DNA from 3 places in the Bradyrhizobium sp. USDA 223 genome. Region 2 is predicted to be linked to each of the others. Evidence: predicted binding sites of a transcription regulator. Region 2 holds the regulator's gene; each other region holds the start of a gene.
The links. The regulator LexA, encoded in region 2, represses DNA repair genes until DNA is damaged. The targets are predictions, from matches to a motif close to TGTTCNNNNTGTGTTCNG.
Positions count from the first base shown of each region.

Region 1 (3,691 bases), 110 kb from region 2:
TTTCGGGTTGCGCATGATCTCGGCGGGCGTGCCTTCGGCGACGATGTTGCCGCCATGCATGCCGGCGCCGGGGCCGATGTCGAGCACGTAGTCCGCAAGGCGGATGGCGTCCTCGTCATGCTCGACCACGACCACGGTGTTGCCGAGGTCGCGCAGCCGCTTCAGCGTATCGAGCAGGCGGGCGTTGTCGCGCTGGTGCAGGCCGATCGAAGGCTCGTCCAGCACGTAGAGCACGCCTGTGAGCCCCGAGCCGATCTGCGAGGCGAGGCGGATGCGCTGGCTCTCGCCGCCGGACAGCGTGCCGGAGGAGCGGGACAGCGTCAGATAATTGAGGCCGACGTCGAGCAGGAAGGTGAGGCGCTCGCGGATCTCCTTCAGGATGCGGCCCGCGATCTCGTTCTGCTGCGCGTTCAGCGCCTCCGGCACGGTCTCGAACCACGCGCCGGCGCCCTTCACGGACAGCTCCGAGATTTCGCCGATATGCTTGCCGCCGACCTTGACGCAGAGCGCCTCGGGCTTGAGCCGAAAGCCCTTGCAGCCCTCGCAGGGGACGTCGTGGAAATATTTCGCCAGCTCCTCGCGCGCCCACTCGCTCTCGGTCTCGCGGTAGCGGCGGTTGATGTTGGTGATGACGCCCTCGAACGGCTTCTTGGTGTCGTAGGAGCGCACCCCGTCCTCGTAGGAGAACTTGATCTCGTCCTCGCCCGAGCCGTAGAGGAGCGCGTTTTGCGTCTTCTTCGGCAGATCCTTCCACTTGGTGTCGAGCGTGAACTTGTAGTGCTTGCCGAGCGCGGTCAGCGTCTGCACGTAATAGGGCGACGACGATTTGGCCCAGGGCGCGATCGCGCCCTTGCGCAGCGTCAGATCCTTCTCGGGGATGACGAGGTCTTCGTCGACATGCTGCTCGACGCCGAGGCCGCCGCAGGCGGGGCAGGCGCCATAGGGATTGTTGAAGGAGAACAGGCGCGGCTCGATCTCGGGGATGGTGAAGCCGGAGACCGGGCAGGCGAACTTTTCCGAGAACAGGATGCGCTCGGGCCCGCTCTTGTCGTGGATTTTCGCGGTCTTCTTCTTTTCCTCCGCAGGCGCAGAAGCCGCGGGCGCATCGGCGAACTCGACGACGGCAAGGCCTTCGGCGAGCTTCAGCGCGGTCTCAAAGCTCTCGGCGAGGCGCTGGCCGATATCGGCGCGCACCACGATGCGATCGACCACCACGTCGATGTCGTGCGGGAATTTCTTGTCGAGGCTAGGGGCTTCCGCCAGCTCATGGAAGGTGCCGTCGATCTTGACGCGCTGAAAGCCCTTCTTGAGCCATTCGGCGAGCTCCTTCCTGTACTCGCCCTTGCGGCCGCGCACGACGGGGGCGAGCAGATAGAGGCGGGTGCCCTCGGGCAGCGCCAGCACGCGGTCGACCATCTGGGAGACGGTCTGGCTCTCGATCGGCAGGCCCGTGGCCGGCGAATAGGGCACGCCGACGCGGGCCCACAAGAGGCGCATGTAGTCGTAGATCTCGGTGACGGTGCCGACGGTGGAGCGCGGGTTCTTCGACGTCGTCTTCTGCTCGATCGAGATTGCCGGCGACAGGCCGTCGATCTGGTCGACGTCGGGCTTCTGCATCATCTCCAGAAACTGGCGGGCATAGGCCGACAGCGATTCGACGTAGCGGCGCTGGCCCTCGGCATAGATCGTGTCGAAGGCGAGCGAGGATTTGCCGGAGCCGGATAGCCCGGTGAACACCACCAGCTTGTCGCGGGGAATCTCGACGTCGATATTCTTGAGGTTGTGCTCGCGCGCGCCGCGGATCGTAATTGCGCGCAGGCTCGAGCCCGCGTTCTGTTGTTGGCGCTTCGCCTTGATCACTTCATCCATCCGAGTTGCCCTCAAGGAAGCCCAAAGGTGCGCGATCGCGCCAACAAAAAAGGCGCGCTGCGCCCGGAACCGGGATCGGCGCCGATGGGTATGGCAGCGAACGTAGGAAGAACGGCGGCGGATTTCCAGTGGGACTTGCGAATCGTCAACGGATTGTTGGCGTGCTGGCGGGATCTGGCAGCAGGAACGCGCGGAACCGCTCCCGGAGCAACCCGGCCAAAAAAGAAAGGCCGGCGCGAGGCCGGCCTTTCGTGACGATGTGACGTCGGTCTTGATCAGTACTTCGCGACGACCGGGCCACCGAAGGTGTAGTTGAGGCGAACGGTAGCCATGTCCACGTCCTGCTTGATGCTGTCGGTGCGAGTGGTCACGCCGAGGAAGGTGAAGGTCTCGTTGTGCCTGCCCATGAACAGGTGGTTGTATTCGACAGCGACCGACCAGTTCGGGGCGAAGCCGAATTCTATGCCGGTGCCGACCGTACCGCCCCAGCGCGTTTCGTTCGCGGTGTCGAGCGTAACGCCGCCAAAACTGCCAGTGTACTTGTTGTGAGTGACGGCAGCGCCGCCCTTCACGTACCAAAGCACGTTGTTCCAGGCATAACCGACCTGGCCAGTGAAGAGGCCGATGGCGTCGATCCTGGTCTCGTTCACCAGCGGCGCGAGCGCGGCAGGCGAGCTGATGTTCGAACCCTTCAGGTCAGCCCAGTCGCCCTGGGCTTCGAGACCGAACACCCAGTTGGCGGACTGCCAGCGATAACCGATCTGGCCGCCGACGAGTGCGCCGGTCGCATTGTGACAACCTTCGGCCACCGCCGGAGCGACCACGACGGGGCCGACACTGGTGAGATCCCAACAGTTGCGGCTCCAGCCACCGCCGGCGTTGGCGCCGAGGTAGAAGCCGCTCCAGTTGTACACCGCGATCGGCGCCACCGGAGCCTTGGTGTAGGGGCGGGCCGCCAAATCGGCCGCCGAGGCCGGTGACAACGCGCTGAGTGCGAACAAGCTGGCCGAAGCCAGCAAAAGCTTCTTCATATCCATTCCCCACTTCCATTTCTCATTCCGGTCTTCCGGAGAGCGGAAGAGCAGCGGACCTTATGACTCAAGCAACGTCATTGCTTTTACACCATTTAAGCCAAAGGTTGTGTCACCCAGCGGCCACACCCCTTCGAAAACGCGAGCGAACGGGCGGCCGCAACAAACAAAAAGGCCGGCGCGAGGCCGGCCTTTCGTGACGATGATGCGTCAGAGACGAAGCTCAGTACTTGGCGACGACCGGGCCGCCGAAGTGGTAGTTCACGCCGACCTGCACGGTGTGGAGGTCGAGAGTGCCGGTGTTGACCGGGAAGACGCCCGAGAAGTAGGTCTCGCCGCCCAGGCTGCGATAGAGGTACTCGCCCTTGACCGACCAGTTCGGAGCAAACATCGCCTCGACGCCCGCGCCGACCGTCCAGCCCGAATGGAACTGGCTCTCCGAGAGGCTCAGAACAGGGGGCGCGCTGACGCTGATCTTGTTGTTGATCCAGGCGTAACCACCCGTGGCGTACAGCAGGACGCTCGGGGAAGCGAGCCAGCCGATGCGACCACGCACGGTGCCGAGCGCGTCGATACGCGAACTGACCGTCGTGGGAACGAGGGCGCCACCAAAATCAACAAGACCGGTCGCTGAGGCGTTTACGTCAGCCCACGCGCCATCAGCTTCGATGCCGAACACGACGTTGGAGGTCTGCCAGTTGTAGCCAACGGTGCCGCCGACGAAACCGCCCTGCATGCGCGGATCATCGGAGCTGTTTTCCCAGGCGCCGCCGCCGACGATACCGAGATAG
Region 1 covers NZ_JBIYDR010000001.1:2,376,603-2,380,293, forward strand. The annotation lists gene uvrA (excinuclease ABC subunit UvrA) at 1-1,869, opposite strand, end outside; gene ABIA40_RS10885 (outer membrane protein) at 2,145-2,900, opposite strand; gene ABIA40_RS10890 (outer membrane protein) at 3,124-3,691, opposite strand, start outside.
Region 1: uvrA (excinuclease ABC subunit UvrA) is a predicted target of LexA. The motif match lies at 1,966-1,983, and genes of this name have one in related genera.

Region 2 (3,691 bases):
CACCCCGCGATCACGCAGGATAAATCATCCCGCGTGCTGCTTTGCCTCACGCCTGCACTCGGCTAGAACTCTCGCCGCCCATTGACTGATGTGCTCAGCAGGAGTTCGCCCGTGGCCCTGATGCCGGTTTCTGACGCGCTTGCCGCGGTGTTGGCCGGCGTCGAGCCGCTGGCTGAACAGATGGTTTGCCTCGACGAGGCCTACCATCGTGTGCTCGCCCGCGATGTCGCGGCACGGCGCACGCAGCCGCCGGAGGCAATGTCGGCGATGGACGGCTATGCCGTGCGCACGGCGGACGCGGCATACGATTCGAGGTTGACCGTCGTCGGTGAGGTCGCGGCGGGCCGGCCGTTCGCGGGAAGCGTCGGCCCCGGCGAAGCCGTGCGGATCTTCACCGGCGGCGTCGTTCCCGACGGCGCCGATGCCGTCGTGATCCAGGAGGACACGGCTGCCGACGGCAAACATGTCACGATCAAGGAAGCCGCCATTTTCGGCCGGCACATCCGCCCTGCAGGCGTCGACTTCCGCGAAGGAGACGTGCTGCTGCGCAAGGGAATCCGTCTCACCGAGCGCGATCTCGCCCTTGCCGCCGGAATGAATCATCCGCATCTCGCCGTCATCCGCCGCCCGAGGGTTGCCGTTCTCGCCACCGGCGACGAGCTCGTGATGCCAGGCACCACGCCTGGTCGTGGCCAGATCGTCTATTCCAACGGCTATGCCCTGCATGCGCTCGCCCGCAGCGAGGGCGCCGAGACCATCGACCTCGGAATTGCCGCCGATACGCTGGAGGCGACGTCCGCCGGCATCCGCAGCGCGCGCGAGAGCGGCGCCGACATCCTGATCACGACCGGCGGTGCGTCGGTCGGCGACCACGACCTGGTCCAGCAGGCGCTCAAGGGCGAAGGCATCGCGATGGCGTTCTGGAAGATCGCGATTCGGCCCGGCAAGCCGATGATGCACGGTCGACTAGGCGCGATGCGCGTGATCGGCCTGCCCGGCAATCCCGTGTCGTCCTACGTGTGCGCCTTCCTGTTCATGGTGCCCTTGATTCGCGCCCTGTCGGGCCGTTCAGCGATTCATCATCAGCGCGAGCGCGCCGTGCTGGGCCGCGATCTCGCCGCCAACGACCAGCGCGAGGATTATCTGCGTGCGCGACTGGAGGTGCGCGACGACGGCACGCGCGTCGCCCTTCCCGTCAGCCATCAGGACTCCTCCCTGCTTGCGAATCTCGCTGCGGCACAGGTACTTCTCGTGCGTGCACCGTTCGCGCCGAAGGCCGAGGCAGGGACGCCTTGCGAGGTGCTCCGGCTGCCCGTCTGAGCCGCCCAGCCACACGCATTCCGCGAGTTTGGCCGCGTTCACCATAAATTAAGCAGTTGCGGAACACATATCGAACATATAGTGTCCGTTCATGATTTGTTTCGAGGATGTAGCGGCTTATTGCCGACTTCATCGTCTCGGAATCGAACGACATCAACCGGGGGACTTTGGTCGAGATGTTGACGCGCAAACAATACGAGCTTCTGCGGTTCATCAGCGAGCGTCTGAAGGAAAGCGGCGTGCCGCCGTCCTTCGACGAGATGAAGGATGCGCTCGACCTGCGCTCGAAGTCAGGCATCCATCGCCTGATCACTGCGCTCGAGGAGCGCGGCTTCATTCGCCGCCTGCCCAACCGTGCCCGTGCCATCGAGGTGATCAAGCTGCCCGAGCTCCAGGCCGCCGCCGGCAATCGCCGCGGCTTCACCCCGAGCGTCATCGAGGGCAATCTCGGCAAGGTGCGCGCGAGCTCCAGCCCGCCCGCGGACGAGGGCGAGCGCCCGGTCGCGGTGCCCGTGATGGGCCGCATCGCCGCCGGCACGCCGATCGAGGCACTGCAGACCCGCAGCCACACCATCAGCGTGCCGCCGGACATGCTCGGCTCGGGCGAGCACTACGCGCTCGAAGTGCGCGGCGATTCGATGGTCGAGGCCGGCATCCTCGACGGCGACATGGCGCTGATCCAGCGCAACGAGACCGCAAATACCGGCGACATCGTGGTGGCATTGATCGACGACGAGGAGGCCACGCTCAAGCGCTTCCGCCGCCGCGGCGCCTCGATCGCGCTCGAGCCCGCCAATGCCGCCTACGAGGTCCGCATTCTTCCGCCGAACCGCGTGAAGATCCAGGGCAAGTTGATCGGGCTTTACCGGAAGTACTGATACCGGAAGTCTCAAGCGCCGCGCGCGCTTCGATCGGCATCGGCGATCCAGGATCGGAGCGGATACTTGTCCGCTCCGGCTGGACGGTTTCTCTGGTTCTGCGCCGGCTGTCCGGTCCATCTTCCCGCGCGACATTCGCCCGCGCAGGCGCGCAGCCATTTCTGCTTCGCCGGTAGAGTTGTGCCGGCAGTGCTGATAGCTCCGGCCGAATGCAAGGACGCGAGGTTTGTTCCTATCGAATCCGGGAAAGATAATGTGATCGCGTGCTGCGAACGCGAGCCGCAGATTTGCCCATAACCGAGCAGAGCGTTGTATGCTTCCACTCTGATAGAGGCCTGCGCCTCGAAAGAGACGCGGGTCGCTATCCCAGCATGAGGAGCACCCGATGTGTGACTACAGCTTGCATGCCGTCGCGACGCGCCCCGCCGTAGTCGGCGAGACGATCGTCACGACAACCTTCCGCGGCACCTCGACGCGCGGCTTCGCTTCTGAAGCCGATCCCTCCGTCGCGGTCTGTCTGCTGCCGGGAACGGAGCTCGCTTTCGCCGACGACGTCCGCTACGACAACCGCTGGATCTGGACGCGCACCGTGAACTCTCGCGTCGGCAAGTTCGGCAAGATCGACCCGCACATTCCCGATCGCCATCATGACGCGATCGAATTTCCCGACGGCAAATATGTGCTGGTGACGCAGCTCGTCGAAGGCCAGCGCGCGACCGTGCTGCAATTGCCGGTGACGCAGCCGGCCCCCGAGCGCGAGCACAAGCCGCAGACCGTCGCCGACACGCGGCCCACGATCACGCGCCTGCCGATCGGCTGACGCCCTTCGGCCGAAAGGCCGAGCCCGGGATTGAAATTGCCGTCGCCGGCCGAGGCCGGCGAGCCCGGTGGGTTTTTGTTTCAGGACATTCGATCGGCGAGCCCGCCGCCGCGCCTCGTCGCCGCATGAAGTTTGGGCCGTCCTGCCTGAATTTTGAACGTTCGCTCCGCAGCCAAATGACCGATGCTGCAGTGGCTTGAGGCGGCGGACAGGCTCGATGAAGACCTTCATTCGCGTCGTTGAACTCTGGGTACCCGACCGGACGCGCATGCGGCTGGAATTCGGCGGCGGCCTCTACGACGAAGGGCTGTCCGCGTTCAAGGCCGTCAGCGAAGAGCTGCACTTCGGATATGACGAGGGACTTCCAGGCAAGGCCTGGGCCTGTGGCCACCCCGTCATCCTCACGAAATTCGCCAACTCCTATTTCAAGCGGACCGATCAGGCCGCTGCGGCCGGCCTCACCTGCGGCGTGGCGGTGCCGGTGTTCGCGGGCGAATTCCTGCAAGCCGTGCTGGTGCTGTTCTGCGGCGACGACGAGGCGCACGTCGGCGCGATCGAACTCTGGCACAACGATCCTGATCTCTCGCATGAGATGGGGCTCGTCGATGGCTATTACGGCACCGCGGACATGTTCGAATTCAACTCCCGCCACACCAGATTTCCGCGCGGCTTC
Region 2 covers NZ_JBIYDR010000001.1:2,268,750-2,272,440, reverse strand. The annotation lists gene glp (gephyrin-like molybdotransferase Glp) at 112-1,320, shown strand; gene lexA (transcriptional repressor LexA) at 1,497-2,198, shown strand; gene ABIA40_RS10360 (hypothetical protein) at 2,584-3,018, shown strand; gene ABIA40_RS10355 (GAF domain-containing protein) at 3,236-3,691, shown strand, end outside.

Region 3 (3,691 bases), 4.3 Mb from region 2:
CGGGCGAACACCGCAGCCGCCAGCACGGGAACAGCCGAGGCCAGGAACTTGAAACGCAACATGACGCTCTACTCGCTAGGCCCCGGGGAACTCACAACCGAAACGCGTCGGGCCTTATGGTTTGTAGAGCGTAAAGGAAAGTCGTTACCGCCGGGTTGATGCGCGGAATGATCAAGCCAGCTGGCGCACATCCTCCGCGAGTGCGCGGTAGGACAGCGCTTCGGCGAGGTGCAGCCGGCCGATCTTGTCGGCATGGTCGAGGTCGGCCAGCGTGCGCGCCACCCGCAGCACGCGGTGATAGCCGCGCGCCGACAGGCGCATGGTCTCGGCGGCGTCGCGCAGCAGCTTCTGACCCTGCGCGTCCGGCTTTGCGATCTCCTCCAGCACGGAAGCGGGGGCTTCGGCATTGGTGCGGACATGGGGCAGGCCTGCATCTGCATAGCGCGCCAGCTGGATGTCGCGCGCCGCCGCGACGCGGGCGGCGACCTCGGCCGATCCTTCCGACGGCGGCGGCAGGATCAGGTCGGCGGCGGTCACCGCCGGCACTTCGATGCGCAGATCGATGCGGTCCATCAAAGGACCGGAGATGCGCGCCTGATAATCGGCGGTGCAGCGGTCGATGCGGCCGCGCTTACAGGCATAGCCGGGCTCGAACGCATTGCCGCAGCGGCAGGGATTCATCGCCGCGACCAGCATGAAGCGGGCAGGGTAGGTGACGCGGTGATTGGCGCGCGACACCGCGACCTCGCCGTTCTCCAGCGGCTGGCGCAGCGAATCCAGCACGCGCGGATCGAACTCCGGCAATTCGTCGAGGAACAGCACGCCTTGATGCGCCAGCGAGATCTCGCCGGGCTTGGCGCGCGCGCCGCCGCCGGTGAGCGCGGCCATGCTGGCGGAATGGTGTGGCGAGCGGAACGGGCGCCGCGCCGTCAGCGCGCCGCCTTCGATCTCGCCGGCGACCGAGGCGATCATCGAGACCTCGAGCAGCTCGCTCGGCGACAGCGGCGGCAGGATCGAGGGCAGGCGCGCGGCCAACATCGATTTGCCCGCGCCCGGCGCGCCGATCATGAGCAGGTGGTGCCCACCGGCGGCCGCGATCTCCAGCGCGCGCTTGGCGCTTTCCTGGCCCTTGATGTCGCGCAGGTCGAGCGTCGAGGCGGCGGCCTCGTGCACCTTCGGCGTCGGCCGCGACAGCACCTGGGTGCCCTTGAAATGGTTGGCGATCTGGATCAGCGAGTGTGCGGCAATGATCTGGATGTCCGGGCTCGCCCACGCCGCCTCGGAGCCGCAGGACGCCGGGCAGATCAGTCCTTCCTCGCGCATATTGGCGCCGATCGCGGCGGGAAGGACGCCGGCCACCGGCGCGATCGAGCCGTCGAGACCGAGCTCGCCGAGCACGGTGAAGCCGGTCAGCGCATCCGGCGGGATGGCGCCGATCGCGGCCATCAGCCCGAGCGCGATCGGCAGGTCGTAATGGCTGCCCTCCTTCGGGAGGTCGGCCGGGGCCAGATTGACGATGATCCGCCGCGCCGGCAGCGCCAGCCCCGAGGCGATCAGCGCCGAGCGCACCCGCTCGCGCGCCTCCGACACCGCCTTGTCCGGCAGGCCGACGATGGCAAAGGCCGGCAGGCCGGGCGCGACCTGCACCTGCACGTCGACCGCACGGGCCTCGATCCCCTCAAAGGCGACGGTAGAAACCCGCTGAACCATGCCGAACCAGCCTGCCCATTGCTGCAATTAGGGGTAGCAGAGCGCGGCCGTTTCCGCAAGAACAATACGGGAACAATCGCTTGGCGGCCCGTCAAATCCTAACCAGGCGTAAATGCGGTCCCGTCACTACGTCTCGAATGCCACCTTCTCTCCTCAGCACATTCCAACGAATGTCCGCTACTCCTAGGGCTGCGGGATGGGCCGTGGTCTAACGGGTGAAACAGTTCAAATGCTTGCAAATCGCCGGAGAAGCGAACGTCGGGTGTGCAGCCGCCTCGCCAAGATCCATTTTGGCGCGGGCTCGCTGCCGCGGGATTGCACGATCACGGATATTTCGGATGGCGGCGTGAAAGTGGTGGCGGAATTTCTGGAAGTGCCGCCGCAGTTCACCATCATCTTCGCGCCTGATTATTCCCGCCAATGCCGCCTGCGCTGGCGCATCGGCTGCGAATTCGGCGCCGAGTTCGTCGACTGAACCTCAACACGCGCGCCCTCCTTAACGGGACTTTAGCGTTAATCGGTAAGCATCTCTGATCAGTTGCCGAGTGATCAGAGTATGCCCAAGCGTTCGTTCCTCGCCTTTCCCCCGGCGGGATATCTGTGTTCCGCCGTCCTGATCCTCGCCCTCGGCGGCTGTCAGACGGCCGGCATCGACGACGTCACCGGTGCGCTCGGCGGCAAGCGGGAGTCCGCCGCCAAGCTTGACGGCAAGTCCGACAGCAAGGCCGACCCCACGCCGGAGATGGACGCACTTCGCGAGCGTTATCGCGCCAAGCCGAGCGATCCCGCCATTGCTCTCGAATACGGCAAGGCGCTGCGTGGCAGCGGCCAGCGCGCGCAGGCGGTCGCAGTGCTGGAGCAGGCCGTGCTCGCCCGTCCCGGCAACAAGGCGCTGCTCGCCGGCTACGGCCGCGCGCTCGCCGACAACGGCAATTTCCAGCAGGCCTTCGACGTCCTCGGCCGGGCGCATTCGCCCGAGGATCCCGATTGGCGCATCCTGTCGGCGCAGGGCGCTGTGCTCGACCAGCTCGGCCGCAACGAGGAAGCCCAGCAATATTACGCCGCGGCGTTGAAGATCGTGCCGAACGAGCCGACCGTGCTGTCCAATCTCGGCCTGTCCTACATGCTGCAGAATAATCTATCGAAGGCCGAACAGGTGCTCGGCCGCGCCCATCAGCGCAATCAGAACGATGCGCGGGTCCGCGCCAATCTGGCGCTCGTGCTGGGATTGCAGGGTCGCGAGGCCGAGGCCGAAATCCTCGTCAAGGCAGATCTGCCGCCGGACCAGGCCGCGGCCAAAGTCGCGGCGCTGAAGCAGCTGCTGGCGAAAAAGCAGCAGCGGGCGGACAGGTAGTCCGCCCTAGAGCATGATCCGGACCCGAAGGGCCGCGTCAGCGCAAAGTGTGAAGCGGTTTTCCGAAAAGATCATGCTCAAATAAGCTACGCCTAAGACGCCTTGCGATGCGGGGCCGAGCTGCGTCCCGACTTGCCCTTCAGCTTCTTCAAAAGCGGCTCGAGCAGCGAGCGCTTTGGCTTCTTCACCTCGCCGCGGCCGGCGAGGCGGTTCGCCATGTTCTGAAACAGAACGGTGGTGCGGTGGGTCCTGGAGACCTCCGCGATCATCTGGCCGTTATTGGCCGCGGTCGAGAACAGTTTCGAATCGAACGGGATCACCGTGATCGGCTGGCTCTCCATGGTCTTGGCGAAGGCCTTGACCTCGATCTCCGCGCGCTTGTGCATGCCGACCTGGTTGAGGCAGTACAGCGGCGGCCGGTCGTTCGGTCGCGCCGCCTTCAGCACGCTCAGCATGTTTTTGGTGTTGCGCAAGTTGGCGAGATCGGGCTCGGCCACGATCACGATGTCGTCGGCGTTCACCAGCGCGCGGCGGGTCCAGCCGGACCATTGATGGGGAACGTCGAGCACGATGCAGGGCGTCGTCATGCGCAGCGTGTCGAACACTGCGTCGAAGGCTTCGGCACTG
Region 3 covers NZ_JBIYDR010000001.1:6,551,083-6,554,773, reverse strand. The annotation lists gene ABIA40_RS30570 (hypothetical protein) at 1-62, opposite strand, end outside; gene ABIA40_RS30565 (YifB family Mg chelatase-like AAA ATPase) at 172-1,710, opposite strand; gene ABIA40_RS30560 (PilZ domain-containing protein) at 1,940-2,185, shown strand; gene ABIA40_RS30555 (tetratricopeptide repeat protein) at 2,267-3,064, shown strand; gene ABIA40_RS30550 (CpaE family protein) at 3,157-3,691, opposite strand, start outside.
Region 3: ABIA40_RS30565 (YifB family Mg chelatase-like AAA ATPase) is a predicted target of LexA. The motif match lies at 1,768-1,785, and genes of this name have one in related genera.